DNA from 3 places in the Actinoallomurus sp. CA-150999 genome. Region 1 is predicted to be linked to each of the others. Evidence: predicted binding sites of a transcription regulator. Region 1 holds the regulator's gene; each other region holds the start of a gene.
What was found. The regulator HrcA, encoded in region 1, represses chaperone genes, less so after heat shock. The targets are predictions, from matches to a motif close to TTGGCACTCTCNNNNNGAGAGTGCCAA.

Region 1 (10,341 bases):
ACGGCCTCCCAGATGTCGATGAAGGGGTGACCGGTGACGAGGACGTACGGCGAGGAGACCTCGGCGGCGATGCGGCTCTCCTTCGAACCGGTCACGAGGTGGTCGACGAGCACGCCCAGCCGGCGTTCCGGCCCGGGGCCGAACTCCTCGACGATGTCGGGAAGGTGGTCGACGCCCTCGAGGTACTCCACGACGACGCCCTCGACCCGCAGGTCGTGCCCCCAGATCTTCTCCACGAGCTCGGCGTCGTGGCGGCCCTCGACGTAGATCCGGCTCTCCTGGGCGACGCGGGCCCGGAGGTTCGGCACGGCGATCGAGCCGGACGCCGACCGCGTGGGCCCCGCCGCCCGTACGGGACGGACGAGCGTCACCGGCTTGCCGTCGATGAGGAACCCGGCCTTGGCGAGAGGGAAGACCCGGCGCTTGCCGAACCGGTCCTCCAAGGTCACGGCGTCCTTCTCGCAGGCGACGACCGCGCCGCAGAAACCGCTCGACGGGTCCTCGGCGACCAGGCCGGGCTCGGCGGCGACCTCCGGGATCTGCCCTTTCTTCGGGCGGCGCCAGTCGCCGGACAGAACGTCGCGTCCATAGTCTTTGCTCCGCACCCGTCGCACCGTACCGGTCACGGGGCGAGCGGGTCAGCCGTCCAAGAGCCTCACCGTGATCCAGGGTTCGGGTCCAGGTGGTCGTGGCCGCGCCGGACCGCCTCGCGCAGCGCCTCGGCCGGGTACGGCCAGTCGCCCGAGCCGAGGGCCTCCTCGAGGTCCAGCCCCGCGGCGTGCGTCTCTCGCACCCGGTGGGCCACCAGGTCGATCTCCTCGCGCTGGCGGGCCGCGAACTCCGGATCGACGGGCTCCCCGTGCCCGGGCACGAGCACGCCGTCCACGGCCCGCAGCAGCTCGGCCAGGGTGCCGGGCCACTCCAGCGGGAACGAGTCGCCGCCGTACGACGGCGGGCCCGACTGCTCGATCAGGTCGCCGGTGAACGCGCACCGGGCGTCGGGAACCCACACGACGAGATCGCCGTCCGTGTGGCCCCGGCCGAAGTGGCGCAGCTCGACGACGCGGTCGCCCAGGTCGAGCTCGGCGTGGTCGGTGACGAGGTGGTCCGGCGCGAGCAGCAGGTCGGTCTCGACCTTCTCCGCCCACCCGGGGAACTCATGCGTCAGCATCGGCCGCGCGGTGTGCGCCAGGTAGTCCGGCAACGACGTGTGTCCCCACCGCTCCCCGGCGAACGCGGCGTTGCCGAAGCAGTGGTCGAAATGGCCATGGGTGTTGACGACGATGGGATCATCGACGCCGAGCCGCCGAACGTCGTCGCGTAGCCGCACGCCCTGTGCGACACTCGCGCGGGTGTCGATGACGACGGCGCCCTCGGCACCGACGACGACCCCCACGGTCACGTCGAAGTCGGAATAACGGCGTTGGAAACAACGTTCCGCAATCTCGTGCCAGGTCACAGGAGTGACTCTGCCATGCTCGACGCGAGAACGTGATCCACCGGCGTCTCCTCGTGCGTGCCGCCGAGCCGTACACTTGGCACTCAGAGGAGAAGAGTGCCAGATTGAAGGGCTGTGGACACGGGAGGTGAGTGCGTGCTCGACGATCGAAAGCTGGCCGTGCTGCGAGCCATCGTCGAAGATTACGTATCCACCCACGAGCCGGTGGGTTCCAAGACGCTGGTCGACCGGCACAATCTCGGCGTCTCGCCGGCCACGATCCGCAACGACATGGCCGTGCTGGAGGAGCAGGGGTACATCGCCCAGCCCCATACCAGCGCGGGGCGCGTGCCGACCGACAAGGGATACCGGCTGTTCGTCGACCGGCTGTCCACGATCAAGCCGCTGTCCGCGGCCGAGCGGCGCGCCATCGAGACGTTCCTCGCCAACGCCTACGACCTCGACGACGTCGTGAGCCGTACGGTCCGGTTGCTGGCACAGCTGACGCGGCAGGTCGCCGTCGTGCAGTACCCCTCGCTGACGCGTTCGTCGGTACGGCACGTCGAGCTGGTGCCGATCGCGGCCCAGCGGCTCCTGCTCGTGGTCATCACCAACACCGGCCGCGTCGAGCAGCGGGCCATCGAGACCCACGAGGACGTCTCCGACGAGGCCATCGCACACCTGCGGGCGCTGCTCAACGCGCGTCTCGACGGGTGCTGGCTCACCGACGTGCCCGACGCCCTGGCCGACCTTCCGGATCAGGTTCCGGTCGGCGAGCGGCCCCTGGCCGCGACGGTGCTGTCAGTCCTCCTCGAGAGCCTTGTAGAGAAGCACGAAGAGAAGATAATCATCGGCGGCGCGGCGAACCTCGCCCGCGCCGACTTGTCCCAGAGCCTCCGTGACGTGCTGGAGGCCCTGGAAGAACAGGTCGTCCTGATGCGACTGCTCGGCGAGGCGGAGAACCCCTCCGGCCTCACCGTGCGGATCGGCACCGAGAACCCGCATGAGGGCCTGCGTACGACCTCGGTGGTCGCCACCGGGTACGGCGCGGGCGACCAGGCCGTGGCCCGGCTCGGCGTTCTCGGCCCGACGCGGATGGACTACCCCGGGACGATGGGAGCAGTGCGCGCAGTGGCACGTTACGTCGGTCAGATTCTGGCGGGGTCGTAAGTGGCGAACGACTACTACGCGACCCTCGGGGTGCGCCGGGACGCCAGTGCGGACGAGATCAAGAAGGCTTACCGAAGGCTCGCGCGTGAGCTGCACCCGGATGTGAACCCCGATCCGGCCACGCAGGATCGGTTCAAGGAGATCACCCAGGCGTACGAGGTGCTCTCCGATCCGAAGAAACGCGAGATGTACGACTTGGGCGCCGACCCGTTCGCGGCCGGCGCCGGCGCGGGAGCCGGCGGCTTCGGCGCGGGATTTCCGTTCAGCGACATCATGGACGCCTTCTTCGGCACCACCACCCAGCGAGGGCCGCGCAGCCGGGCCCGGCGGGGCCGCAACGGCACCGTGCGCGTGGAACTGGACCTGTCCGAGACGGCGTTCGGCACCACGCGCGAGCTGACGGTCGACACCGCCGTCGTGTGCAACAACTGCTCGGGCGCCGGTACGGCCCCGGGCACGCACCCCGAGACGTGCGACATGTGTCACGGCCGGGGCGAGGTGCAGCAGGTCACCCGGTCGTTCCTCGGCCAGGTCATGACGTCGCGGGCCTGCCCCCAGTGCGGCGGCTACGGCACCATGATCCGCAACCCGTGCGCGGAGTGCTCCGGCGACGGCCGGGTCCGCACCCGCCGCACGATCAAGGTGCGCATCCCCGCCGGCGTCGAGAACGGCACCCACATCCAGCTCGCGGGTGAGGGCGAGGTCGGCCCGGGCGGCGGACCGGCCGGCGACCTGTTCCTGGAGATCGTGGAGCGCCCGCACACGATCTTCGAACGGCAGGGCGACGACCTGCACTGCACCGTCCAGGTCCCGATGACCGCCGCCGCGCTCGGCACCACGCTGACCGTCGAGACCCTCGACGGCCCGGAGGAGATCGACATCCGGCCCGGCACCCAGTCCGGCCAGGTGATCCCGATGTACGGCCTGGGCATCAAGCACCTCAACGAGAACGGCCGCGGCGACCTCATGATCCACGTGAACATCGAGACGCCGACCAAACTCGATGAGGAGCAGGAGGAGCTCCTGCGCAAGCTGGCGAGCCTGCGCGGCGAGGAGCGCCCGCCGGGCAAGTTCTCCCCGGGCCAGCAGGGCTTCTTCTCCCGCCTCCGCGACGCGTTCAACGGGCGCTGAGCCACCGCGAAGGCCCCGTCCGGTCCCTGTGCCGGACGGGGCCTTCGTCATTCGTCGGCGGGGCCTCGATCATCCGTGGGCGGGTGCCGCGGAGCGGTTCTCCGGCTCCCGTTCCGGCGGTGCCTCGCGCGTGCGCATCAGCGCCGCCGTGACGGCCGCCGCGACGAGCAGTCCCGCCGCGAGCCAGAACGTCAGCCCGACGGCGTGCAGCGACGCGGCGCCCGGCCCGCCGCCCGTCCGGGATCCCGTCGCCAGGGAGCGGAAGAAGACGGTGCCCAGCAGGGCGGTGCCCAACGTGCCGCCGAACTGCTGGACCGCGTTGAGCAGCCCCGCGGCCGACCCCGTCTCATGCGGGCGTACCCGGGTCAGGGCGGTGGTGAAGAACGGCACGGTGAACAGCCCGTTCCCGATCCCGCACAGCCCCAGTGCGCCGAGCAGCGCCCAGGGGTAGGCCCCCGGCCGGGCGCCGGCGTAGACGGCGACCGCGGCGAGGAGACCGGCGAGCATGACGGCCAGCCCCACGAACATCATCCGCGATCCGTACCGCGGCACCAGGCGCGTCCCAGAGATCCACGAGGAGATCGCCATGCCACAGGACCACGGCAGTAGCGTCAGCCCGGCGGTGAGGACGTCGTCGCCCAGCCCGACCTGCACCTGCACCACGACGACCAGCATCAGCCCGTTCATCACCGCGAAGAACAGCGTCGAGGTAGCCAGCGCGGCCGGGAAGCCCCGGTCGCGGAACAGGCTCGGCTCGACCAGCGGCTGGCCACCGCGCCGGGCGGCGTACCGCTGCTGAAGACCGAAGGCCACCAGGACCACGGCCCCGGCGCCCATCTCGGCCCAGCCGCCCGCCCGTACGCCGGCGGTCCCGCTCTGAATCAGGGGATGGACGACCAGCCCGGATCCGGCGATCGCCAGCGCCGTGCCGAGCAGGTCCAGGCGCGGCCGTGCCGCCGCCCGGTCCTCGCGCATCCTCGGCACCACCGCCAGCACCAGGGCCGCCAGCGGCACGTTGACGAGGAACACCGAACGCCAGGAGGAGCCGAACAGGTCGGCGTGCGTGAGCACCGCCCCCAGCACCGGCCCGCAGATCGCGGCCAGGCCCATCACCGGCCCGATGCTCCCCATCGCCTTGGCCAGCTCCGCCCCGTCGAACATGCCACGGATCAGCCCGATCGTCTGCGGGATGATCAACGCGGCGGCGGTGCCCTGGACCGCTCGGGCGACGATCAGCGCCCCGGCCCCGGGCACCAGCGCACACGACAGCGACGCGAGCGCGAAGCCCACCACCCCGACCGCGAACACGCGCCTGCGCCCCACCATGTCGCCCAGCCGACCACCCGTGACCAGCAGCATCGCGAACGGCAGCGTGTAAGCGGCGCTGAACCACTGGATATCGGCCTCGCCACCGCCCAGGTCGGTGTGGATGACCGGCGCGGCGACCTGCACGATCGTCGCGTCCAGCAGGTTCATCGCCTCGGCGACCAGCAGGGCGGCCAGCGCGAGCCAGCGGAAGCGGTACGCCGCTCCCGCCGTCTCTTCTCGTATCTCCATCGATCTTCCTTCCGGTCACGCCCGATGTCGCGATCCAGCGTGCGGGGCCGGAATCCGCCGTTCCATCCACGGCGCGAGATCAGCGAATTGTTTCCATCTGAAGCGTGATCGGTGCAAGATCGGTGCATGCTCGACGATCTCGACCGGTGCATCATCCACGCCCTCCACATCGACGGACGGGCGCCGTTCAGCCGGATCGCCACGGTCCTCGGCGTATCCACCCAGACCGTGGCACGCCGATACCGGCGGCTGCGCGCCGAAGCGGGCCTGCGCGTGGTCGGCCTCGCGGAGACACGGCAGGCCGGGCACACCCAGTGGATGGTCCGCCTCACCACGACCCCGGCCACCGCGCAGACCCTCGCGCACTCCCTCGCCCGGCGGCCGGACACCTCATGGGTCAAGCTGGTCTCAGGCGGCACGGAGATCTTCACGCTCATCAACGCGCCGCACGGCGTCGAGGTCTCCCAGGCCCTCCTGCTGCGCGACATCCCGCGCCGGGCGGGGATCACGGCCGTCTCCGCCCACTGCGTGCTGCACACCTACCTGGGTGGCCCCACCACCTGGCGCGGCGTCACCCAGGCCCTCAGCGAGCGCCAGCAACGAGAGCTGCGGCCCGCAGGGGAGCCCGCCGACGCACCGGCCGGGCAGGCCTCCCACCCTCGTACGGCACACCCTGCCCCTCCGCCGCGTGCGGACGCCGATCCCGACGGCACGCCGGTCCGCCCTGCCCCCTCAGCGCAGGCGGACGGGGACCCCGGCCCCACATCGGCCCATTCCCGTACGGTCCAGCCTGTACCTCCGGCGCGTGCGGACCAGGAACTGCTCGCCGGGCTCCGCCAGGACGGCCGGGCCTCGTACGCCGACCTGGCCGCCGCCACGGGCTGGTCGCAGGCGACCGTCGCCCGTCACATCGCCGACCTGCGCGCCCGCGGCATGGTCTTCTTCGACGTCGAGGTCGACCCCGCCGTCCTCGGAGCCACCACCCAGGCCCTGCTGTGGATGGCCGTCGCACCGGCCCGCCTGGACCACGTCGCGACCGCGCTCGCCGGCCACCACGAACTGGCCGTCGTCGCCGCCACCACCGGCCCCACCAACCTCCTCGCCCAGGCGCTCTGCTCCGACCCGACCGAGCTGCACCACTACCTCACGCGGCGCCTCGGCGCCCTCGACGGAATCCACACCCTCGAGACCGCGCCGATCCTCCACACCGTCAAGGCGGCCGGCACGCTCAGCCCGGCGGGCACCCGGCTCGGCCTGTCCTCGGCGTCCTGACGCGGCGGACCACGCGCGGGCTGCTGGGCGGCCGGGCGCGGTTCCGGCAGCGGTTCGGCGTGCCGATCGAACAGTGCCGCTCGGCGACGGCGGCCAAGAGGCTCGGCGCCCTGGTTTCGCCGGCGCGCTTCCGGCACCGCGGCACGCCTACGATCGGTGCCATGAGCCCGCCCCTCTTCCTCGCCGATCCCGCGCGCCTCGATTCCGATCGGATTCTCCTCGACGGACCCGAGGGGCGTCACGCGGCCGCCGTACGCCGGCTCCGGGCGGGGGAGCGGGTCGACCTGAGCGACGGGGAGGGCCGGCTCGTGGAATGCGTCGTCGCCTCCGCCGAGCGGGACAGCCTCCACCTGGAGGCCGTCGCACGCCGGCGTGTTCCCCGCCCGGAACCCCGGATCGTCGTCGTCCAGGCCCTGCCCAAGGGCGACCGGGGAGAGCTCGCGGTCGAGACGATGACCGAGGTGGGCGTCGACGTGATCGTGCCGTGGACCGCCGCCCGCTGCGTCACGCAGTGGCGGGGCGACCGGCGGGCCAAGGCGCTCGCGCGGTGGCGCGGTACGGCGCGCGAGGCGGCCAAGCAGAGCCGCCGGGTATGGCTGCCGGAGGTGACCGATCCCGCCGGCACGGCCGCGGCGGCCGAGCGCGTCGCCGACGCGGCGCTCGCCGTGATCCTGCACGAGGAGGCCGAGCAGCCGCTGAGCGGGATCGACGTCCCGGACACCGGCGACATCGTCGTGGTCGTCGGCCCCGAGGGCGGGCTGACCGACGACGAGATCGCCGCTTTCCAGACCGCGGGCGGAACTCCCGTCCTCCTCGGTCCGACCGTCCTGCGCACCTCCACCGCGGGGGTCGCGGCGGCCGCCGTGCTGCTCAGCCGCGTCGGCCGCTGGTAGACCCCACGCCACAAGACGGCCGTGCTGTCCGGCCGCACCGGGCCGGTACCCATCATGGGGGCGACCGTGCCGCTCAGCAGCGCTGACGCCCCGGTAGGCCCCGCTCCACGGGGGCGACCACGCTGCTCAGCAGCGCCGGCCGCTGGTAGATCTCACGTCACGCGGGCGGCCGACCGCGCCGTTCAGCGGCGCCCGTCACGGGGACGACTGCGTCGACGGCTGCTGGGCGCCGTTGGTCGGCGCAACGCTCGTCGTCGCCGACTGCGTCGGCGACGACACGGGCGGTGTGGGCGTGTCCTGTGAGGCCGGAGGCGACGTCGCCGACGCCGGCCCGCACGTGACCCGTGGCGACGGACCCGCGGTCGCCGTCTTGGCACCGGCCGAACCGGGCGGAGGCTTGATCGTGCCCTCACCCGGCGGGCACTTACGGCCGGTGACGACGTGCGTGCCTCCGGGCGTCGTCGGGAGCGCCGTCGGATGGGGCGACGCGCTCGTTTCAGGACGAGAGGGGTTGACCGGAGGTGGCGCGGTCACCGCGTGCTGTCCGCCCGCGACGGACGTGCCGCCGCCCTGATGGTCGTCGGGGCTGAAGTGCCCCGTCTGCACGAAGGTCTTGATCGCCGGGGTCGCGGACACGGCGGCCCCCGCGACGACGACCGCGGCGGCGACGGCCGCCAGCGGACGCAGCCACGGTATGGCGAACCACGTCAGGAAGCGCCGCTCGCGCTTCTTACCGATCTTGGTGCGGATCTGCTCAAGACCCTCTGGAGAGGGCGTGACCGCTTCCGCTTCCGTGTGCAAGACACGGCGGAGACGCTCGCCGTACTCGTCGAAGGGTTCGGTCATTAAAGCTGCTCCAGAACGCTGCGAAGCGCGGCCATCCCGCGCGCGGTGTGGCTCTTGACGGCTCCCCGGCTGATCCCCATGGCATTGGCGATCTCCGCCTCGGACAGATCACCGTAGTAACGCAGCACCAGCGCCTCCCGCTGCCGGGTCGGCAGCCCGCTCAGCGCCTTGACCACCGCGGAGCGCTCGAGCTCGACGATCGCGCCGTTCTCGGCGCTCGGCGCGTCGGGCAGGCCCTTGGGAGCGTACTTCTCCACGACGGCCCGGTGCCGCAATACGGATCGTGACCGGTTGACCACCGATTGCCGGAGGTACGACAGCGCCTTCTCCGGATCGCGCAGCCGTCGCCATGCCCCGTGCATGGCGACGAAGGCGTCCTGCACCACTTCCTCCGCCGTCGCGAGGTCGCGTACGAGGAGGGCGCTGAGCCGTACGAGGGAGCGGTAATGAGCGCTGTAAAGCGCGGTAACCGCCTGGTCAGCGTCCCAGGCAACGGTCACCGCGCCCGTCGTTCCTCTGGCCACGAGGGTCTCGGTCACATCAGTAGGACGCGTGCCCTCGCCGTCAGGTTTACGAAAGGGCATTCCTCGTCTCGCCTATCCGCCCGTCGGTGCCTACATCGGGTGTCGTCTCATTGGACGAACGCCGCGACCCAGCAGGTTCGCGCGAACGTCACCCGGCTTGGATTTTGGGTGCGGATCCAGCGCTGGGGGTTCGCGTGAGAGCAACGATAACCAGACGAGGGAGTGCCTTGGCCATCGTTACACGCCCGTGCGCGTAACGATTCGTAGACGACCAGGCGGTCCTCGCCGCGATAACATGCGCTGACCCCGGCGAAGGAGAGTTCATTGACGGAACAGGACTGTTTGTTCTGCAAGATCGTATCCGGAGAAGTGCCCGCGGACATCGTGCGCGAGTCCGACCGGACGATCGCGTTCCGGGACATCAACCCGCAGGCGCCGACGCACGTCCTCGTCATCCCGCGCGAACACCATCCGACCGCCGCCGCGCTCGCCGCCGCCGACGGGGAGCTCCTCGCGCAGGTGGTCCGGGAGGCCCGCGAGGTCGCGGTCGCGGACGGCGTCGAGGAGGCCGGATACCGCGTCGTGTTCAACACCGGTCCGGGCGCCGGGCAGACCGTGTTCCACGTGCACGCGCACGTCCTCGGAGGCCGCGGGCTGGGCTGGCCTCCGGGATGAGCGACGGTCCCCACATGATCGGAAAATGAGTGGTGCGGGCCGGTAACATGGGTGAGACGCAGCCGAAGACCCGACGTGACCGGAAAGCAGGGGCGAAGAGGCCGCAAGGCCGCGCTATGGCCGAATCAATTCAGACCGACACCGCGCCCGACGGCGCGCGCGCGCAGATAAAGATCGTGATCCCGGACGACCACTCGATGGTCGCCCTCCTCGGCTCCCGCGACGAACTTCTCGAGGTCGTGGAGCGAGCGTTCGACAGCGACGTCCACGTCCGCGGCAACGAGATCACGATCACCGGCCGGGCGGAAGAGACCGACCTCGCCGCCAAGCTCTTCGAGGAGCTGCTCGCTCTGCTCAAGAGCGGCACCACCATCACCCCCGACGCCATCGAGCGCAGCATCGCGATGCTGCGCGCCGAGACGGCGGAGCGGCCGGCCGAGGTGCTCACCCTCGACATCCTGTCGTCGCGAGGCCGCACCATCCGCCCCAAGACGCTCAACCAGAAGCACTACGTCGACGAGATCGACCGGCACACCATCGTGTTCGGCATCGGGCCCGCGGGCACCGGCAAGACCTACCTGGCCATGGCCAAGGCCGTGAAGGCGCTGCAGGCCAAGGAGGTCAATCGCATCATCCTGACCCGGCCCGCCGTCGAGGCCGGCGAGCGGCTGGGCTTCCTGCCGGGCACGCTGTACGAGAAGATCGACCCGTACCTGCGCCCGCTGTACGACGCGCTGCACGACATGGTCGACCCCGACTCCATCCCCCGCCTCATGGCCGCCGGCACGATCGAGGTCGCTCCGCTGGCTTATATGCGCGGAAGAACCCTCAATGA
Region 2 (10,341 bases), 1.9 Mb from region 1:
GAGGATGCCCTCGAGGACCTCCCGCCCGATGTCGTCCGGCAGCAGGCGGTAGTACTCCGGCGGGGCCCACGGCGTGTGCGCGAAGTGGACGATCTTCAGGTCGGGGCGGCGCTCGCGCAGCATCCCGGGGGCGAGCGTCAGGTGGTAGTCCTGGATCGCGACCTTCGCGCCCGGCCGCGCGTCCCGGGCCAGCGCGTCGGCGAACGCCGCGTTGTACGCCTCGTAGGACTGCCAGTCCCGCCGGGACCGCGCGTCGAAGTGCGGCGTGTTCGGGCTGTCGTACAGCATGTGATGGACGAACCAGAGTGTGGAATTGGCCACGGCGTTGTAGGCGCGGTGGAAGGTGCCGGCCGGGATGTCCAGCATTCGGACGGCGCCGGCGCCGTAGGCGTCCAGCCGGCCGTCCTCCACGCGGCGGGCCGCGGCGCGGTCGGCGTCCGACAGCGCCGCGCAGACCCACAGGATGTCACCGCCCAGACCCGCCAGGGCCGAGACGAGACCGCCGCCGCCACGCCGCATGGACAGCGTGCCGTCGTCGGCGAGCGCGAAGGACACCGGACCGCGGTTGGAAGCGACGAGGACCTGCGAGTCACCCATGAAGGGAGCGTAACCGGCCGGGGTTGAGGAGGGTCGAAGAAGGTCGAATGGTGGGCGGTTCGGGACGTCGTCCCGCCGATACGTCGTCGCGTGACCGGGCCTCTCGTGGCGCTTCGCGGCCCGGCGTACGGCTCCGGCGGTGTCTCGCGACCTGAGACGCGCTTGGCGGGGAACCGGTCAGTCACGTATACAAGTCAACAGACAACTTCATAAAGCTCATCCAGAGGGGTGGAGGGACCGGCCCGTTGAAGCCCCGGCAACCCTCCCGGATATGCGGTTACCCGCGTGCTTCGCACGCGTCCGACTCGCGCTGACAGCGAGGCCGCCCGGGACAGGTGCCAACTCCGGCTCGTGACCAAGGTGGCACGGGAAAGATGAGGAGAGAGGCCTCGCTCCATGTCGCAGTCCGCTGCCCGCAATCTCGGCCCCGCGACCGCACTGACGTGCCGTGAATGCGGTGAATCCTACGATCTGGGCCCTCGCTACGCCTGCGAGCTCTGTTTCGGCCCACTGGAAGTCTCCTACGATCTCGCCGGCGTGACCCGGGAGCAGATCGAGTCCGGCCCGCGCAACATCTGGCGCTACCGCGGCCTGCTGCCCGTTCCGTCGAACGTCGTCGACACGCCCAACACCGAGCCCGGCTTCACCCGCCTCGTACGCGCCGACAACCTCGCCGAGTCGCTGGGGCTGCGGTCGCTGTGGGTCAAGGACGACAGCGGCAACCCGACCCACTCGTTCAAGGACCGGGTCGTGGCGGTGGCGCTGGCCGCCGCCCGTGAGCTCGGTTTCAAGGTCCTGGCCTGCCCGTCCACCGGCAACCTCGCCAACGCGGTCGCCGCCGCGGCGGCGCGTGCCGGCATCCGCAGCGCCGTGTTCGTGCCGTCCGACCTCGAACGCCAGAAGATCGTCACGACGGCGGTGTACGGCGGGACGTTCGTCACCGTCGACGGCAACTACGACGACGTCAACCGGCTGGCCTCGGAGCTCGCGGGCGAGCAGGAGGACTGGGCGTTCGTCAACGTCAACGTCCGGCCGTACTACGCCGAGGGCTCGAAGACCATCGGGTACGAGATCGCCGAGCAGCTCGGCTGGCGGCTGCCCGAGCAGATCGTCATCCCGATCGCGTCCGGCTCCCAGCTCACGAAGATCGACAAGGCCTTCCAGGAGTTCATCAAGCTGGGCCTCGTCGAGGACCGGCCGTACAAGATCTTCGGAGCGCAGGCGACCGGCTGCTCGCCCGTCTCGGCGGCCTTCAAGGCGGGGCTCGACGTCGTCCAGCCCGTCAAGCCGGCCACGATCGCCAAGTCCCTCGCGATCGGCAACCCCGCCGACGGGCCGTACGTCCTCGACGCCGTACGCCGCACCGGCGGGGCCATCGAGGACGTCTCCGACGAAGAGGTCGTCGACAGCATCGCGCTGCTCGCCCGCACCGAGGGCATCTTCGGCGAGACGGCGGGCGGTGTCACGCTGGGCGCCCTCCGTAAGCTGCTGGCCGGCGGCGCACTCGACCCGGAAGCCGAGACCGTCTTCATCAACTCCGGCGACGGTCTCAAGACCCTGGACGCGGTGGCCCCGGTCGCCGTGCCGTCCGCGAACATCGCTCCGACCATCGAGGCATTCCGAAAGGCAGGTCTGGCGTGAGCTCGATCAGTGTCCGCATCCCGACGATCCTCCGGAGCTACACCGGAGGTGAGGCCGAGGTGAAGGCGACGGGCTCGACCGTGCGCGAGGTCGTCGCCGACCTGGAGACCAACTACTCCGGCATCGCGGCGCGCATCCTCGACGACAACGGCAAGATCCGGCGGTTCGTCAACGTCTACGTGGGCGAGGAGGACGTGCGGTTCGCCGACGGGCTCGACACGCCGACGCCGGACGGTGTCCAGATCTCCATCATCCCGGCCGTCGCCGGCGGCTGAGCCCTTCGCGGGGTGACGCCCCGTGGTCAGGACGTATCCGCGATCCCCGGTGGTCGCCGAGTCTACGGATTCGGTGACCACCGGGGATCGTGCGTTCGGCAGCCGAAACGACCGAGGTAGAGGCTCCCACTCCGCTCTGCCGCGCGGTAATTCGGGCTCACGTATACGGATTTATCGGTAGGCGTCGCGAGTTCCGTCTGCGGGATTCTCTTTTTGACCGACATCGGCCGCGCGCACTTCTCGGGTAAAGGCTGTTCCACGGACGGTAGCCGTGTGTAGGGTCGGCGATGGCCGCCGCAGCCGAGTCGGCGGGCGATCGGCGGGTTCCGCAGTGGTCCGGCGGGCTCGAATCAGTGGCCGTGGCCAATGGTCACGGGAATTGCCCTGGTGGGAGTTGTTAGGAATGGCGCAAGGCACCGTCAAATGGTTCAACGCGGACAAAGGCTACGGCTTCATCGCGGTCGACGGTGGCAGGGATGTGTTCGTGCACTACTCGGCCATCCAGTCGGATGGCTACCGCAGCCTCGAGCAGGGGCAGCGGGTCGAGTTCGAGATCACACAGAGCGACCGGGGTCCCCAGGCGGACGCCGTGCGGGCGCTCTGAGTCCCATAGCCCGACGGAGGCCCGGCGCTTCGGCGCCGGGCCTCCGGCCGTCCGAACGCCTCCCCCGCTCGGCCCGCCGGCCGTGAGCGGCCCGCTCCGGCCGTCGCCGTGCGGGTCTCCGGGCTCCCAGTTGTACGCGCGGTCGAGGCCCTGGCGTAACCCCGCAGACCTGGCGTTATAGCGTGCTGGGGGAGGGTGCCGGCGCGAAATGGCGAGAAGTTCACCCTGGTGAGAGGGGACCGCGCTTGCACTCTCGGGGGCAGAGTGCTAAACAAGCGGTTGGCACTCTACTCTTGAGAGTGCCAACGAAGTGATCGAGGCGATGAGGCCTCGTGCCCGGCGACGGCATGGAAGTCGTCGGACGGGGTCGTCCGTCGCGGGCGTCGACTCGATCCAGTGATAGCCACCCCGTTCCGGGAGGATCTGGAGCTTATGGCTGCAAAGATGATCGCGTTCGACGAGGACGCGCGACGCGGCCTCGAGCGCGGCATGAACCAGCTTGCCGACGCCGTGAAGGTGACCCTCGGTCCCAAGGGCCGCAACGTCGTTCTGGAGAAGAAGTGGGGCGCCCCCACGATCACCAACGACGGTGTATCCATCGCCAAGGAGATCGAGCTCGAGGACCCGTGGGAGAAGATCGGGGCCGAGCTCGTCAAAGAGGTCGCGAAGAAGACCGACGACGTAGCCGGTGACGGCACCACCACGGCCACCGTGCTGGCCCAGGCGCTGGTCCGCGAGGGCCTGCGCAACGTGGCCGCCGGCGCCAACCCGATGTCCCTGAAGCGGGGCATCGAGTCCGCCGTGGAGCGCGTCAGCGAGGAGCTCTCCAAGATCGCGAAGGACGTGGAGACCAAGGAGCAGATCGCTTCCACGGCCTCCATCTCCGCGGGCGACACCTCGATCGGCGAGATGATCGCCGAGGCGATGGACAAGGTCGGCAAGGAAGGCGTCATCACGGTCGAGGAGAGCCAGACCTTCGGTCTGGAGCTCGAGCTGACCGAGGGCATGCGCTTCGACAAGGGCTACGTGTCGCACTACTTCGTGACCGACCCGGAGCGTATGGAGGCCGTCTTCGACGACCCCTACATCCTCATCGTCAGCTCGAAGATCTCGGCCAACAAGGACCTCGTGCCGGTTCTCGAGCAGGTCATGCAGGGCGGCAAGCCGCTCGTCATCATCGCTGAGGACGTCGAGGGCGAGGCTCTGGCCACCCTGGTCGTCAACAAGATCCGCGGTGTCTTCAAGTCCGTCGCCATCAAGGCCCCGGGCTTCGGCGACCGCCGCAAGGCCATGCTGCAGGACATCGCGATCCTGACCGGTGGCCAGGTCATCAGCGAGGACATCGGCCTCAAGCTGGAGAACACCACGCTCGACATGCTCGGCCAGGCCAAGCGCATCGTGGTGACCAAGGACGAGACCACCATCGTCGATGGCGCCGGCAACCCCGACGACATCGCGGGCCGCGTCAACGAGATCCGCGCGGAGATCGAGAACTCCGACTCCGACTACGACCGCGAGAAGCTCCAGGAGCGCCTCGCCAAGCTGGCCGGCGGCGTCGCCGTCATCAAGGCCGGCGCGGCCACCGAGGTCGAGCTCAAGGAGCGCAAGCACCGCATCGAGGACGCCGTTCGCAACGCGAAGGCGGCCGTCGAGGAGGGCATCGTCCCCGGCGGTGGTGTCGCGCTGCTGCAGGCGAGCGCCAAGGCGTTCGACAAGATCGAGCTCGAGGGCGACGAGGCGACCGGTGCGTCGATCGTCAAGCGCGCCCTGGAAGAGCCGCTGAAGCAGATCGCGGTCAACGCCGGCCTCGAGGGCGGCGTGGTGGCCGAGAAGGTCCGCAACCTCGAGCCGGGTCAGGGCCTCAACGCCGCGACCGGCGACTACGTCAACATGTTCGACGCGGGCATCATCGACCCCGCGAAGGTGACGCGTTCGGCGCTGCAGAACGCCGCGTCCATCGCGGCGCTGTTCCTCACCACCGAGGCGGTCATCGCCGAGAAGCCGGAGAAGGAGAAGGCTCCGGCCGGCGACCCCTCCGGCGGCATGGGCGGCATGGACTTCTGAGTCCACTCGCTCAAGGGGCGGTCCTGTGTGCTGGGACCGCCCCTTTCGCATGCCCGCGCCGTCGCACGGAGCGCCCTGAGTGCCGGGACCGGCGGTGTGGCCCGGAGCCGTGGTCCGTCGCGAGTCCGTCCGGAACGTCAGTCGTTGTCTCGGCCGGAGGCCGCGCGAGCGGTGGCGACGGCGAGGGGAGCGCAGGCGAGGATGCCGAGCGCGACCGGAATCGTGCGGCGCAGGCCGTGCCGGGAGATCGCGCCCTCCCGTACGGCGCTCCGCAGCACCGCGACCCCGATCGGCAGGTTGAGGCCCACGGCGGTGACGAGGCCGGGCGCGTAGCCGCGCGCGACGACGGCGGCGGGCACGTGGGGGAGCGCCACGTTGAGCAGTATCACCCCGGCCATGCCCGCGGGCAGGTACGGCTTCCAGGCGGCGGGCCGGCCCGTCGTCCCGACGGCGACCGCCGCCACGCCGAGCCCGGAGATCACCGTCATGAGCCCGTTGAGGGCGCCCTGGTCGAGCCGGCCCGCTTGGTCGAGCCGGCCCGCGAGACTCGGGAAACGGCGCATGGTGAGCGCCTCCTCGGTGTTGTGCAGCGCGAACGCGCCCGCCAGCGCCCAGGACCACCTCTTCCATCCGGCCATGACCATCTCCCTAACGAAACTGTGAGTAGCGTAAATAGCGTTCGGCATAATACGCAACTGTGAGTATCGGAAGGCCGCGGGACGCGGCTCGCGACCGCGCGATCCTGTCGGCGACGCTGGAACTCCTGGCCGAGGGCGGCTACCCCGCCCTCCGCGTCGACGACGTCGCCCGGCGCGCGGGAGTGGCCAAGACGACGATCTACCGTCGCTGGCCCTCGAAGGGTGAGATGGTCCTCGACGCGGTCGCCGCGCAGCTCGGGGACCGGTCGGTCGAGGAGACCGGCGACCCGCTGGCGGACCTGCGGCGGCTGCTCGAGGTGACGTACGAGCGGCTCGCCGAGACCGTCGCCGGCCGGGCCCTCCCGGCCCTCTCGGCCGAGCTCATGGCCGATCATGCCCTCGCCGAGGAGTACCGGAGGCGCTTCGTCCACCCGCTGCGGGACCGCGCGCGGACGCTCATCCGGCGGGCGGTCGACCAGGGGAGGCTACGCGGTGATGTGGACCCGGAACTGCTGATGGACGCCGTCGTCGGGCCGGCGCTGTATCGGCCGATCGCCCTCGGTGTCCCGGCCCCGGCCGCGTCGGCCTCGGCGATTTTCGACCTGGTGATCAGCGGAGCGGGCCATTCGTAAGCGTACGGAAGGTAAAAAACGTAAGCTTCTGCCCGTGGATCTCTTCAACTCCCCTGTTCTGCTCGTTGAGCAGCCTAAAAAAGTGTTCGCGGTCGAGTCGAAGTACACCGTCTTCAACGCCCAGGGCCAACCGGTCGCGATCGTCGGCGAGCCGAACCTGTCCGGGGGCAAGAAGGCGATGCGCTTCATGTTCTCGGATCTTTCGAACAACACGCGGCACACCCTGCACGTGATGCGCCCCGACGGCGCGCCGATGCTGATCATCGACAAGCCGTTCGCCCTGGCGACGCCGAAGGTGAAGATCACCTGGCCGAACGGCCAGCCGATCGGCGCCATCCAATGCCATTTCGGGCTCAAGCCGCGCTTCACGATGCTGGACCCGCAGGATCGCCAGATCGGCGAGATCCGCGGTGACTTCTTCGCCTGGGACTTCCGGGTCACCGACTGGCAGGGCGTCGAGGTCGCTCAGGTCAACAAGCAGTGGGAGGGCCTCGCCGCCGCCTGGTTCACGACGGCCGACCGCTACGCCGTCCAGATCCCGTACCAGCTGCCCGACCCGCTCCGCACCCTCGTCATCTCCACGGCCATCACCATCGACGTGGTCCTGCGAGAGAACAAGAAGTAACCGTAAGTCGGCCGACCGTTTGAAATCCTGAATCCGGCCCACCTGTCGACCGCATGATCATCGAGAATCCCTCTCGTGATCATGCGGAAGGCCGTCTCGTGGTCTTACTTCGTCGGCTCGGCGCTGTCCAGCTACCTTGGTCCGGCGCTCACGGTGGTGATGTTCGCGCGGCTCGCCCCGACCGGCACCGCGGCGCTCCGCATCTGGACCGGTGCTCTCGTGCTCGCCGTGTGGCGGCGCCCGTGGCGGACCCTGCGGGCCGCCGGCCCGGCCGGACGCCGCGTGATCGTGGCGTGGGGCGCCGTCCTCGGTCTGCTCAATCTCGCCTTCTATCAGGCGATCGCGATCCTGCCGCTGGGCACCGTGGCCGCGATCGAGTTCCTCCCGGTGATCGTCCTCGCGACGTTCGGCGCCCGTACTCCGCGGAACATCGCCGCGGTGCTCGCCGTCACCGCGGGCGTCGTGGTGCTGACCGACGCCCGGCTGACCGGGGCACCGCTCGGGTTCCTCTTCGCCTTCGTCGACGCGCTGACGTTCGCGCTCTACATCGTGGTCGCCCACCGGGCCGCACGGCGGCTGCCCGGACGGCTCGGCGGAATCGACGGGCTGGCGGCGGCGATGCTGGTCGCCTGCGTGGTCACCGCGCCGTTCGCGGTACGGGACGTCCTGCCGGCGCTCGCCGGCCCGCGCCCTCTCGCCGCCGCACTCGGCGTGGGCGTCGCCTCGGTCCTGCCGTACGTCTGTGACCAGCTGGCGATGGCCCGGATGGCGCGCTCGACGTACGCTCTGCTGCTCGCGCTGTTGCCCGCGACGGCCACAGTGGTCGGCGCGGTGGTGCTCCGGCAGTCACCCTCGCTCCTCGAGATCGCGGGACTGGCGGCCGTCATGCTCGGCGTCGCCGTCCACGAGCACGGCCCGGACGCCGAGACGCCACCCGAGGAACAGGCGATCGAAGAGGTCGCGCCCGCTTCGCCCGACCTGGTCGGCTCATAGCCGGGCACCCCTAGGGGAGGCCGAGTAGGTCGGCCATGCGGTCGACGGTGTGGTCGAAGAAGGCGTCGGCGGGGTCGAGGGCGTTGGCGTACTGGCCGAACAGTTCGAACGACACCATGCCGAACAGCTGCGTCCAGGCCACCGCGCCTCGGACGAGCAGGTGGCCGGGGATGTTCGGTCCGATGAAGGCGGCGATGCGGGTGGCCTGCTCGGTGAGGGCCGGTGGCAGGGGGTCCTCGCCGTCCGGGGCGGCCAGTGCGCCGGCCTCGTAGGCGTCGCGGATGACGGCCATGATGGCGATGGGTATGCGCGTGGCCGGCGCGATCGTCGTCTCGGGGGCCGCGTACCCGGGCACTGGTGAGCCGTAGACCAGCGCGTACTCGTGGGGATGTGCGGTCGCCCAGGCGCGTACCGTCCGGCAGATCGCCTGCCAGCGGGCGCGGAGGCCGGCCGGGGCCGCGGTCCGGTCGGCGGCCTCCACCTCGTCGGCGAGCGCCGAGTACGCGTCGATGATCAGTGCGGTGAGCAGGTCGTCGCGGCTGGCGAAGTAGCGGTACAGGGCCGAGGAGACCATGCCGAGCTCGCGGGCCACGGCGCGCAGCGACAGCCCCTGTGCGCCGGAGACAGCCAGCTGGCGGCGGGCCTCGTTCTTGATCTCCTGGGTCAGTTCGGCCCTCGCTCGCTCGCGGGCGGTACGACTCGCGCTCATGGGCACAGTCTTGCAGGGATGAGATCGGCGCACAAATTCGAGAGCAGTGCTCTTGCTTTGCGGACATCCGCTGATGCACACTGCTCTTAAGCGAGAGCACTGCTCACAAAGGAGTCGAGATGACCGCCGCCGCCACCGAACCCCGTCACGTCCAGGCAGCCGGGTTCGAGATCTACTTCAACAAGTTCGTGCACTTCCTGACGCGGAAGGGGATCAGCCTCTTCGGGACGCGGGTCCTCGCCGTCCGGGGTCGTACCAGCGGGGAGTGGCGCACCACCCCGGTCAACCTGCTGACCCACGACGGCACGCGCTATCTGGTCGCCCCGCGCGGCCACACCCAGTGGGTGCGCAACATCCGTGTCGCCGGCGGGGGCGAGCTTCGCCTGGGCCGCCGGGTCGAGTCGTTCACCGTGACCGAGTTGCCGGACGACCAGAAGCTCCCGCTACTGCGCAACTATCTTCGGCGGTGGGGCTGGGAGGTTGCCCGGTTCTTCGAAGAAGACATCAAGAACGCCGACGATGAGCGGCTCAAGGCGATCGCGTCCACCGTCCCGATCTTCCGCGTCGACTGAGTCCGATCTTCTCGCCGGTACGGCGTCGGCGTCGATGTGTTGGTGGAGCCGTGCTCCGTGAGGAAGGCCTTGCGGGTGGGCACTATGGCCCCAGTTGACTCTGTCGCGAGCGGCGACGGTAAGGCCGATGAGGCCAGCAACGCACACATGGCGACAATTGAGTAATGATACAGTCACGGACTGTGAAACTGGCGGTGCAGGTGAAGCTGTTGGTAATGCCTGAGCAGGCGGCAGCGCTGGCAGCAACCCTGCATGCCTGCAACGGCGCCGCCGGGCAGGCCTCACGGATCGCGTTCGAGCGGAGGGTTTTCTCTCGGATCCGGTTGCAGAAGCTGGCGTACACGGAGCTGAAGGCACAGGGGTTGTCGGCGCAGCCAGCGTTACATGTGATCCGCAAGGTCGCCGACGCGTACACAGCGCTGCACACTCAGATTCAGGCCGGCATCCTCGGCAAGGAAGGATCTGCCCGCCGCACCAAGGCCCAGACGGAACCGATCCGCTTCCGCCGAGATGCTGCCCAGCCATTCGATGATCGGTGTTTGTCGTGGCAGATGGACGCCCGCACGGTGTCGATCTGGACGGTGCACGGCCGGTGCAAGAATGTCGCGTTCACGGGCGAGCCGTCGCAACTGAAGATCCTGTCCGAGTACCGCAAGGGCGAGAGCGACCTGGTGCACCGGGACGGAAAGTGGTTCCTGCTCGCGACCTGCGAGATTCCTGAGGCGGAGCTGAATGCCAGCCCCACCGACTGGATCGGGGTTGACCGTGGGATCGCCAATCTCGCCACGACCAGCGATGGGGACAACCATCAGGGGCGTGGGCTGGAGCGGTATCGGCGGCGGATGGCCTGGGTGCGGGCTGAGTTGCAGGCCAAGGGCACCAAGTCCGCCAAACGCAAGCTCAAGCGGCGGGCGCGCCGGGAATCGCGCCACGCCGCACACGTGAATCATAAGATCGCTAAGACGGTGGTGGCCGATGCCCAACGCACCGG
Region 3 (10,341 bases), 4.5 Mb from region 1:
CCGATGATCCAGTGCCGGCCCCACGGGATCACGAAGAGCACGGACTTCTCCGTGCGCAGGATCACACCGCTGGAGGAGTGGATGCGGTCCCGGGGCACCACCAGGTGCACGCCCTTGGACGCGCGGACGTGGATCTGGCCGCGCCCGCCGACGAGCTCCTGGATGTCGTCGGTCCACACGCCGGTCGCGTTGACCACCTGCTTGGCGCGGACGTCGAGCTCCCGATCCGCCTCCAGGTCCCGGATCCGGACGCCGGTCACCCGCTCGCCCTCCCGCAGGAACCCGACGGCCTGCGCGCGGGAGACGATCCGGGCGCCGTACGCCGCCGCCGTGCGCAGCACCATCATCACGTAGCGAGCGTCGTCGACCTGGGCGTCCCAGTACTGGATCGCGCCCACGAAGGCGTCACGCCGCAGCGACGGCGCGACGCGGAGGGCCTGCGTACGCGTCAGGTGCCGGTGATGCGGCACCCCGCGGTCCCGCCCCATCGAGAGGGACATCCCGTCGTACAGGGCCACACCGGCCCCGATGTAGGCCCGCTCCCACACGTGATGGGTCATCGGGAACAGGAAGGGCACCGGCTTGACGAGGTGCGGCGCGATGCGGCCCAGCAGCAGCCCGCGCTCGGTCAGCGCCTCGCGGACCAGCTCGAAGTCGCGCTGTTCGAGATAGCGCAGCCCGCCGTGGATCAGCTTCGACGACCGTGAGGACGTCCCGGAGGCGAAGTCACGGACCTCCACCAATGCCACGCTCAGACCACGCGTCGCCGCGTCCAGCGCCACGCCGGCGCCCACGATGCCGCCGCCCACGACGACGACGTCGAACTCCTCGCCGCTCCCGATCCGGTCCAGCGCGGCCGTACGCTCCGCCGGACCGAGACGCGACCTGTTGACCTCGTTCTCGGGCTCCCCAACCGCCATGGCGCACTCCCTCGGACGTCTGCGGTGACCACGCTACGTCGCTACCTCATCCGTCACAAAACGCTTACCCAGCGACGGGGGGCGCCAAATGCGGTGTCAGTGCGGAGCGACGACGACCTGGACGCGCTGGAACTCCTTCAGGTCGGAGTAGCCGGCGGTCGCCATGGCCCGCCGGAGCGCGCCGATGAGGTTCATCGAACCGTCGGCGACGTTCGACGGGCCGAACAGGATCTGCTCGAGCGTGCCGATCGAACCGAGCTCGACCCGCTTGCCGCGCGGCAGCTCATCGTGGTGCGCCTCACTGCCCCAGTGGTAGCCCCGGCCCGGCGACTCCGTCGACCGCGCGAACGGCGACCCGACCAGGACCGCGTCGGCGCCGACCGCGAAGGCCTTGGCGATGTCGCCGGACTGCCGCATGCCACCGTCGGCGATCACGTGGACGTACCGGCCGCCGGACTCGTCGAGGTAGTCGCGCCGGGCCGCCGCGACGTCCGAGATGGCCGTCGCCATCGGCACCGCGACACCGAGGACCGTACGGGTCGTGTGCCCGGAGCCGCCGCCGAAGCCCACGAGGACCCCGGCCGCGCCGGTGCGCATCAGGTGCAGCGCGGCGGTGTAGGTCGAGCAGCCACCGACGATCACCGGGACGTCGAGGTCGTAGATGAACTGCTTGAGGTTGAGCGGCTCGGCCCGCCCGGAGACGTGCTCGGCGCTGACCGTGGTGCCGCGGATCACGAACAGGTCGACGCCCGCGTCGATGACCGACTTGTGGTACTGCGCGGTGCGCTGCGGCGACAGCCGGGCCGCCACGGTGACGCCCGCGTCCCGGATCTCCTCGATCCGCCGCCCGATCAGGTCCTCCTTGATCGGCTCGGCGTACAGCTCCTGGAGCCGCCGCGTCGCCGTCGCGTCGTCCAGCGACGCGATCTCGGCCAGCAGCGACTCGGGGTTCTCATAGCGGGTCCACAGCCCCTCGAGGTCGAGCACGGCCAGGCCACCAAGCCGCCCGATGGCGATCGCCGTCGCCGGGCTGACCACGCTGTCCATCGGGGCGACGACCAGCGGCATCTCGAAGCGGTAGGCATCGATCTGCCACGCGACGCTGACCTCCTCCGGGTCGCGCGTGCGCCGCGACGGGACGATGCCGATCTCGTCGAGCGCGTACGCCCGCCGACCGCTCTTGCCCCGCCCGATCTCGACCTCAGCCATGTACGTCCTCTCCCATGCTGCGGCCGTGACCACGACGGGTCACGGCCGGTGAAACTCTCAGCGGACCTGGTAGTTGGGGGCTTCTACCGTCATCTGGATGTCGTGCGGGTGGCTCTCCCGCAGGCCCGCCCCGGTGATCGGCATCAGCACGCCGTTGGCCTTCAGGTCGGCGACGGTGCGCGAGCCGGTGTACCACATGGCCTGGCGCAGGCCGCCGATGAGCTGGTGGCCGACGGCCGCGACCGGACCCCGGTAGGGCACCTGGCCCTCGATGCCCTCGGGGATCAGCTTGTCCTCGCTGGCGACCGTGTCCTGGGAGTAGCGGTCCTTGCTGAACGACCCGCCGCGCTCGCGGTTCTTCATCGCGCCGAGCGAGCCCATGCCCCGGTAGGTCTTGTACTGCTTGCCGTTGATGAAGATCAGCTCGCCGGGGCTCTCCTCGCAGCCCGCGAGCAGCGATCCCAGCATCACCGTGTCGGCGCCCGCGGCGATCGCCTTGGCGATGTCGCCGGAGTACTGCAGGCCGCCGTCGCCGATCACCGGCACCCCGGCGGGGGCGCACGCCAGCGCGGCCTCGTAGATCGCGGTCACCTGGGGAGCGCCGACACCGGCGACCACGCGCGTCGTACAGATGGAGCCCGGGCCGACGCCGACCTTCACCGCGTCGGCACCCGCGTCGACGAGCGCCTGCGCCCCGGCCCTGGTCGCGATGTTGCCGGCGATGACGTCGACGTGGCTGTTGGCCTTGAGCTTGGCGACCATGTCGATCATGCCGCGCGAGTGACCGTGCGCGGTGTCCACCACCAGCGCGTCGACGCCCGCCTCGATCAGCGCCTTGGCGCGCTGCTCGGCCTCCGGCCCCACGCCGACGCCCGCGCCGACGACGAGCCGACCGGCCGCGTCCTTCGTCGCCAAGGGGTACTGCTCGCTCTTCGTGAAGTCCTTCACCGTGATCAGGCCGCGCAGCCGGCCGGCGCCGTCGACGAGCGGGAGCTTCTCCACCTTGTTGGCGCGCAGCAACCCGAACGCCTCGTCACGGGAGACCCCGACCGGCGCGGTGACCAGCGGCATCTTGGTCATCACCTCGCGCACCGGGCGCGCGGCGTCCGTCTCGAAGCGCATGTCCCGGTTCGTGACGATGCCGACGAGGACGCCGTCGGCGTCGGTCACCGGGACACCGGAGATGCGGTAGTGGGCGCACAGCGCCTCGACGTCGGCGAGCGTGTCGTCCGGCGAACAGGTCACCGGGTTGTTGACCATGCCCGCCTCGGAGCGCTTGACGAGGTCGACCTGCTGGGCCTGCTCGTCGATCGGCAGGTTGCGGTGCAGCACGCCGAGGCCGCCCTGCCGCGCCATGGCGACGGCCATCCGCGCCTCGGTGACGGTGTCCATCGCCGCGGACACCAGCGGGATGCGCAACGTGATCGACCGCGACAGGCGCGTCGTCGTGTCGGCGTCACCCGGCGCGAGATCGGAGTACGCGGGCACGAGCAGCACGTCGTCGTACGTGAGGCCCTGCGGGGCGAACTTGGCGGACTCGGGCGCGGAAGTCATGGGCATCATCCGGAAAGGGTCGCGGTGTCGGGCCTGATCAGCGGAGCGTTGACCCCATCCTAGTCGGGGCCTCCTAACGCCCGCGAAGGGTCGCGACAAGGAACGAATCGGCGGCCGTTACTCGGGTAGCGTGGGTTTGTGCACGATGACGCTCCGCTCGACCCGTTCGCGAACGATCCCGAGGATCCGGCCGCCGCGCTCGGCGATCCGAGCGACGAGACCGCTCCGCTGAGCACGACGGAGCGGGAGGACGTGCTGGCCGACCTCGCCGACCTGGAGGTCTTCCGCGCCCTGCTCGAGCCGCTGGGCATCAAGGGGCTGACCGTCGACTGCGGCGACTGCGGCAGGGCCCACCACATCGACTGGGATCTCCTGCACGGCAACCTGCGTCACCTGCTCGACGAGGGGCTGCCCCGCGTCCACGAGCCCGCGATCGCCGCCGCCCCGGAGGACTACGTCAGCTGGGAGTACGCCCGCGGCTACGTGGACGGCGTCATCGACAGTGAGGAAGGCCACTCGAACTGAGGGGCCGAGGGCCTGCTACCGGTGGTCGTGATCCCCTGACGCGCGGCCGGTCTTCGACGAGCGCTTCTCGGACGTGAGGTCGCGGCGCCGCGATTGGTCGGGGTCCGTGGCGGACGTCTCGCCCGACGGATTCGACGTGGTGGGGGACGTGGACGGGCTCGGGGTGGAGCCGGTCGGCGCGCTCGGGGACGTCGTCGGCGACGAGCTGGTCGAGTGCCCATGCTTCGGACCGCTCGGGAGGGGATGCGTCGGCCCGAAGTAGCTGCGGGGGTGTCCCTTCGCCGGGGTTCCCGCAGGCGGTTTCGTCGGCGCTTCGGACGGCTTCGTCCCGGACGGGCGGGGTGACGCGGTGGGCGTACGGCCGGCGGACGGACGCGCTGCGCCGGGGAACGCCCGGACCACCGACTCGAGGCGAGCCCTGGAGCGTTCCGAGATCTCGCGGCGGGCCGAAGGCGCGTGGGCCTTCGGCTCGTGATCGCCTCCGCCGCCCGCGACGGCGGCGCCGGCCGACGTCAACAGGACCGTGACCGCGCCGAACGTGACGAACGCCCGGACGACCGGGCGGCCTGACGTCTTCGATCCCCCGCACGACACACGCGGCGGAGGCGCCGGCAGTGGCGGCGCGCCCGCGTCGACATCGGCGGCCAGGGCGGCCAGCAGGCGCCCGGCCGGATCGTCGGACGGCCCGAATCCGGCACCCGGATCGGTGATGCGGCGCCCGGAGAGAGCGTCGAACAGATCGCCGCTACGGCTGATCTCACTGAGGTCGAGCGGCTCGGGAGTGGCGGTACCCCCACCGGTCAAGCGATCGACTCCTCACTCGCCATCGCTCGAAGACGGGCGAGAGCCCGGTGCTGGGCGACGCGGACGGCCCCGGCTGACATGCCCAGTACATTACCGGTCTCCTCGGCGGACAGACCCGCCACCACCCGCAGAAGCACCAATTCCTTCTGATGATCCGGCAACCGGTCGAGAAGGTCCCGCGCGCGTTCGGCCTCGATGTAGCGGACGACCGTCTCCTCGGGTCCCGGCCGCTCGTCCGGGCCGTCGGGCAGGTCCTCGGTGGGCACGGCGGCACGGATCGCGCTGCGCATCGCATCCGCGATCTTGTGCGACGCGATGCCGAAGACGAACGAGGCGAACGGCCGGCCCATGTCGCGGTAGCGCGGCAGCGCCCCGAGCACGGCGATGCACACCTCTTGGGCCACGTCGTCCGCGATGTGGTACTGCCCCGACACCCGGCCGAGCCGCGCCCGGCAGTAGCGCACGACCATGGGGCGGACCCGCCCGATCAGGGACTCGACCGCCTCCGCGTCGCCTTGGACGGCAAGGCTCGTGAGTTCCCTGAGCTCGTTGTCGTCCGCTTTCGCCGGACGTCTCCCCCGTATTTCGTCGGCAGCACCCCGAACCGCGGCCCCGGCGATCGCTCCCTCGGTCACGAAAGCATGATGCCCACCGAGATCGCGCCTGTCTCCATCGTTGATGACAACGGAATGGTCACAGTACTGATCCCGACCCGCCTTTATCTCTCACCGTGACCGAATGACTACGGAGAGTCAGAGAATGGACGTCCTGGAACGACGGATGCCCCCGCCATTGTCCATGGCGAGGGCATCCGCGATCCGCCGGCCGTCGTACCGGCCGTACCGATGATCAGTGGCCGTGACCGTGGCCGTGGCCGCCCGCGGCGGCGTCCGGCTCTTCCTCCGGCTTGTCCGCGACCAGCGCCTCGGTCGTGAGCAGCATGCCGGCGATCGACGCGGCGTTGCTGACCGCGGAGCGGGTCACCTTGACCGGGTCGATGACGCCCTGGGCGATCAGGTCGCCGTACTCCCCGGTCGCGGCGTTGAAGCCGGAGCCGACCGGCAGCGCCTCGACCTTGGAGACCACGACGTAGCCCTCGTTGCCGCCGTTCTCGGCGATCCAGCGCTGCGGCTCGACCAGCGCGCGGCGGACGGCCTCCGCGCCGGTGGCCTCGTCACCGGACAGTCCGAGCGCGTCGAAGCCCTCCTTGGCGACGTGCACGAGCGCGCTGCCGCCGCCGGAGACGATGCCCTCCTCGATCGCCGCGCGGGTGGCGGAGATGGCGTCCTCGAGACGGTGCTTCTTCTCCTTCAGCTCCACCTCGGTGGCGGCGCCGACGCGCAGCACGCAGACGCCCCCGGCCAGCTTCGCCAGGCGCTCCTGCAGCTTCTCGCGGTCCCAGTCGGAGTCGCTGCCCTCGATCTCGCGGCGGATCTGACGGATCCGGTCCTCGATCGCGGCCGCCTCGCCCTCGCCGTCGACGACGGTGGTGGCGTCCTTGGTGACGGTCACCCGCCGGGCGCGGCCCAGCACGTCGAGGTCGACGCTGTCGAGCTTGAGGCCGACGGCGTCGGTGACGACCTGGCCGCCGGTGAGGACGGCCATGTCCTCCAGCATCGCCTTCCGGCGGTCACCGAAGCCCGGCGCCTTGACCGCGACGCTGACGAACGTGCCGCGCAGTTTGTTCTGCACCAGGAGCGCGAGGGCCTCGCCCTCGACGTCCTCGGCGACGATCAGCAGCGGCTTACGGGTCTGAGCGACCTTCTCGGCCAGCGGCAGGAACTCCGTGACGTTGGAGATCTTGCCGTCGTGGATGAGGATGTAGGCGTCCTCGAGGACCGCCTCCATCCGCTCCGGGTCGGTCACCATGTACGGCGACAGGTAGCCCTTGTCGAACTGGAGGCCCTCGGTGAACTCCAGCTCCAGGCCCATCGTGTGGGCCTCCTCGACGGTGATCACACCGTCCTTGCCCACCTTGTCGAACGCCTCGGCGATGAGCTCACCGATCTTGGCGTCCTGGGCGGAGATGGTCGCGACGTGCGCGATCGACTCCTTGTCGTCGACCTCGCGGGCCGACTTGAGCAGCTGCTCGGCGACGTAGTTGGCGGCGGCGTCGATGCCCCGCTTGAGGTTGATCGGCGACGCGCCGGCGGCGACGTTGCGCAGCCCCTCGCGGACGAGCGCCTGCGCCAGGACCGTCGCGGTGGTGGTGCCGTCACCCGCGATGTCGTTGGTCTTGGTGGCGACCTCCTTGGCGAGCTGCGCGCCAAGGTTCTCGTACGGGTCGTCGAGCTCCACCTCACGGGCGATGGTGACGCCGTCGTTCGTGATGGTGGGGGCGCCCCACTTCTTGTCGATGACGACGTTGCGGCCACGCGGGCCGATCGTCACCTTGACGGCGTCCGCGAGGGCGTTGACGCCGCGCTCAAGGGCGCGGCGCGCGTCCTCGTCGAACTCCAGGATCTTCGGCATTGGGAAGCTCCAAGTATGGGTGTCCGTGGACGTGCACAGCCCCGGCCGCCCTCACAGGGGACGACCGGGGCAGCGCATCTCGTGGGTCTTACTTCTCGACGACGGCGAGCACGTCGCGGGCCGACAGCACGAGGTACTCCTCGTTGTTGTACTTGACCTCGGTGCCGCCGTACTTGCTGTAGAGGACGACGTCCCCGACCTTGACGTCGAGCGGGACGCGCTTCTCGCCCTTGTCGTCGAAGCGACCCGGCCCGACGGCGAGAACGGTGCCCTCCTGGGGCTTCTCCTTCGCCGTGTCGGGAATCACCAGACCCGACGCGGTGGTCTGCTCGGCCTCAAGGGGCTGGACGACGATGCGGTCCTCGAGCGGCTTGAGAACAACCTTGGTGGCGGTCGACACGATCTGACCTTCCCCTTCGATTGCGTATCCTCGGCCGACCGGATCGGCCAGCCGCATGTTGGAGACGCGACCACGGTGGCCTGCCGTCGCGGGTGCCAGACCAGCCTGTCGCTTGATTGGCACTCTCATGGGGAGAGTGCCAAGTTGGAGATTATGCCGTGGCCGGGAACGCGTCAACACGGCCCCCCGTGCACCGCCGACCTGTCGTTATATGCGGCATTCGTCAAAGCTTGCCCGGCGGTCCGGCACGGCCGACAGCCACCCACCCCAAGCCCGCCGGTGACCCGGTACGGCCGGCGCCCCGCCCGGCCGGCAGCCCGCCAGTAACCGGCACGATCCGCGCCCTGCCCGGCCTACGGTCCGCCTGGTGGCACCCGGTACGGATGGCACCCTGCCCAGCCCACGGTTCGCCTGACGGCCTGGCGAAGTCCGCGCCCCCCAACCCCCTGCCCCGCCTTCTGGCCCAACACGATCCGCACCCACCCGGCCTGCGCTCCCCCTGATGGCACCCTGCCCAGCCCACGGTTCGCCTAGTGGCCCGGAACGGTCCGCACCCACCCGGCCCACGCCCGCCCAGCGGCCCGGTACCGCCCCGCGCACACCCAGCCCACGACCCGCCCAGTGGCCCGGGTACGGCCCGCGCCCACCCCGCGACGCGGTCACCCAATACGGCCACCCACCCGACCCACTCCCGTCCAGCCCCCGGTACGACCTGCGGCTACCCGTCCCACGGCCCGCCCGGCAACCCGGTACCGCCCAGCCCACGACCCGCCCAGCGGCCCAGGTACGGCCCGCGCCTGCCCCACGACGCGCCCGGTCACCCGATACAGCCCGCACCCGCCCGACCCACGGCCCGCCCGGCGACCCGGCATGGTCCGCCTCCACCCGGCCACAGCCCGCCCGACGACCCGGTACCGTCGCCGCCCCGCCCGGCCCGCCCCGGAGCCCGGCACGGCCCGCAGCCCGGCACGGTCCGTGTACGTCCAGCCCACGGCCCGTCCGGTGGGCCGGTACGGTTCACGGCCGCGCGGCCACTACGGTCGTCGGGTGGACATCGCCGCATTTCAGGGGCTGCTCACCCCCGAAGGCCAGGAGCTCCTCGGCGAGATCGGCGCCGCCGACGTCGACGAGAGCACACTCCTTGCCACCGCCTCCCGGCTCCGCGCCCGCCACCCCGCGGAGCTGGTCGGCGCCGCGCTCACGCAGGCCCGGCTCCGCGTGCGCGGGCGGGCCAAGTTCGGGGCCGACGCGGACCGCATGTACTTCACGCCGCAGGGGCTCGAGCAGGCGACCCGGGCCGGTGTCGCCCGGCACCGGGCGCGGCGGTTCGCCGACCGGCTCGGCGGCCTCGACCCGCGCGGCACGGTGCTCGACCTGGGCTGCGGCATCGGCGGCGATCTGCTGGCGCGCGCCGGCGCGGGCGTCGGTGGCCTCGGCGTGGAGCTGGACCCGCTCACCGCCGCCGTCGCCCAGGCGAACCTTCGTGCCTTCGCCCTGGAGGACCTGGCGGACGTACGGCCGGGCGACGCGACCGCTCAGGACCCGGACGGGCACGCCGCGGTCTTCGCCGACCCCGGACGCCGAACCTCCCGCGGGCGGGTCTTCGACCCGGAGGCGTACCTGCCGCCGCTGGGCACGGTGCTCGCCATCGCCGGACGGGCGCCCGGCGGCTGCGTCAAGGTGGCGCCGGGCATTCCCCACGAGGCCGTGCCCCCGGGCGCGGAGGCCGAATGGATCTCCGACGGCGGCGAGGTGAAGGAGGCGGCGCTGTGGCTGGGCGACCTGGCGGACGACGTACGACGCCGGGCGACCGTCCTGCGGCCGGGCCGGGAGACCGCCACTCTGACGGCTGAGCCCGATCTCGGGCCGCCCCCTATCGCCGGCTGGCGCCGCTATCTGTACGAACCGGACGGCGCGGTGGTCCGGGCGCACCTGGTGGCCGAGGTCGCGGCCCGGCTCGACGGGGCGCTGGCCGACCCGCGGATCGCCTACATCACCTCGGACGCGCTGCTGGCGACGCCGTTCGCCCGGCCGTACGAGATCCTGGACGTCCTGCCATTCGCGGTGAAGCGGGTACGGGCGGCGCTGCGCGAGCACCGGACGGGCACCCTGACGATCAAGAAGCGCGGCTTCGCGGGCGACATCGAACGGCTACGCCGCGACCTGCACACAGACGGCACCGAGGAACGCGTCCTCGTGCTCACCCGCGTGGGCGACGCCCCGACCGCCCTCATCTGCCGCGAGGCATGAACGAAACGACGCCGGGCACCGGAGGGGCGGTCCGGCCGTGGCGACACCCGGCGGTCGCCGCACGAACGTAGGCCGCGCGGTACGCGGCGCAGGACGCGAGGCATGCGGGACGCGGCGCGCGCGGCACCGGACAGCGGCGGGTGGCGCCGCGCAGGGGGACTTGCGGGATCCGGCGCGAGCGGGACGCGGGGCAAGCGGGACGCGGGG

Region 2: a site for HrcA is predicted at 3,397-3,423, ahead of groL (chaperonin GroEL). Genes of this name have one in related genera too.
Region 3: a site for HrcA is predicted at 8,001-8,027, ahead of groES (co-chaperone GroES). Genes of this name have one in related genera too.

The regions. Positions count from the first base shown of each region.
Region 1 is NZ_CP192063.1:2,933,720-2,944,060, forward strand. It holds gene ACQP2O_RS13950 (DUF3097 domain-containing protein) at 1-605, opposite strand, end outside; gene ACQP2O_RS13955 (MBL fold metallo-hydrolase) at 656-1,402, opposite strand; gene hrcA (heat-inducible transcriptional repressor HrcA) at 1,595-2,608, shown strand; gene dnaJ (molecular chaperone DnaJ) at 2,609-3,739, shown strand; gene ACQP2O_RS13970 (MFS transporter) at 3,809-5,296, opposite strand; gene ACQP2O_RS13975 (AsnC family transcriptional regulator) at 5,423-6,568, shown strand; gene ACQP2O_RS13980 (16S rRNA (uracil(1498)-N(3))-methyltransferase) at 6,730-7,461, shown strand; gene ACQP2O_RS13985 (hypothetical protein) at 7,657-8,307, opposite strand; gene ACQP2O_RS13990 (SigE family RNA polymerase sigma factor) at 8,307-8,846, opposite strand; gene ACQP2O_RS13995 (histidine triad nucleotide-binding protein) at 9,156-9,506, shown strand; gene ACQP2O_RS14000 (PhoH family protein) at 9,623-10,341, shown strand, end outside.
Region 2 is NZ_CP192063.1:1,071,829-1,082,169, forward strand. It holds gene ACQP2O_RS05095 (alpha,alpha-trehalose-phosphate synthase (UDP-forming)) at 1-597, opposite strand, end outside; SAM riboswitch class I at 811-978, shown strand; gene thrC (threonine synthase) at 994-2,238, shown strand; gene ACQP2O_RS05105 (MoaD/ThiS family protein) at 2,235-2,513, shown strand; gene ACQP2O_RS05110 (cold-shock protein) at 2,917-3,117, shown strand; gene groL (chaperonin GroEL) at 3,550-5,181, shown strand; gene ACQP2O_RS05120 (HXXEE domain-containing protein) at 5,319-5,819, opposite strand; gene ACQP2O_RS05125 (TetR/AcrR family transcriptional regulator) at 5,879-6,451, shown strand; gene ACQP2O_RS05130 (LURP-one-related/scramblase family protein) at 6,486-7,076, shown strand; gene ACQP2O_RS05135 (EamA family transporter) at 7,158-8,069, shown strand; gene ACQP2O_RS05140 (TetR/AcrR family transcriptional regulator) at 8,080-8,778, opposite strand; gene ACQP2O_RS05145 (nitroreductase family deazaflavin-dependent oxidoreductase) at 8,898-9,350, shown strand; gene ACQP2O_RS05150 (RNA-guided endonuclease InsQ/TnpB family protein) at 9,533-10,341, shown strand, end outside.
Region 3 is NZ_CP192063.1:10,395,126-10,405,466, forward strand. It holds gene ACQP2O_RS47835 (glycerol-3-phosphate dehydrogenase/oxidase) at 1-920, opposite strand, end outside; gene ACQP2O_RS47840 (GuaB3 family IMP dehydrogenase-related protein) at 1,017-2,129, opposite strand; gene guaB (IMP dehydrogenase) at 2,187-3,689, opposite strand; gene ACQP2O_RS47850 (DUF5319 domain-containing protein) at 3,822-4,208, shown strand; gene ACQP2O_RS47855 (hypothetical protein) at 4,224-5,012, opposite strand; gene ACQP2O_RS47860 (sigma-70 family RNA polymerase sigma factor) at 5,009-5,596, opposite strand; gene groL (chaperonin GroEL) at 5,862-7,484, opposite strand; gene groES (co-chaperone GroES) at 7,573-7,884, opposite strand; gene ACQP2O_RS47875 (THUMP-like domain-containing protein) at 8,932-10,134, shown strand.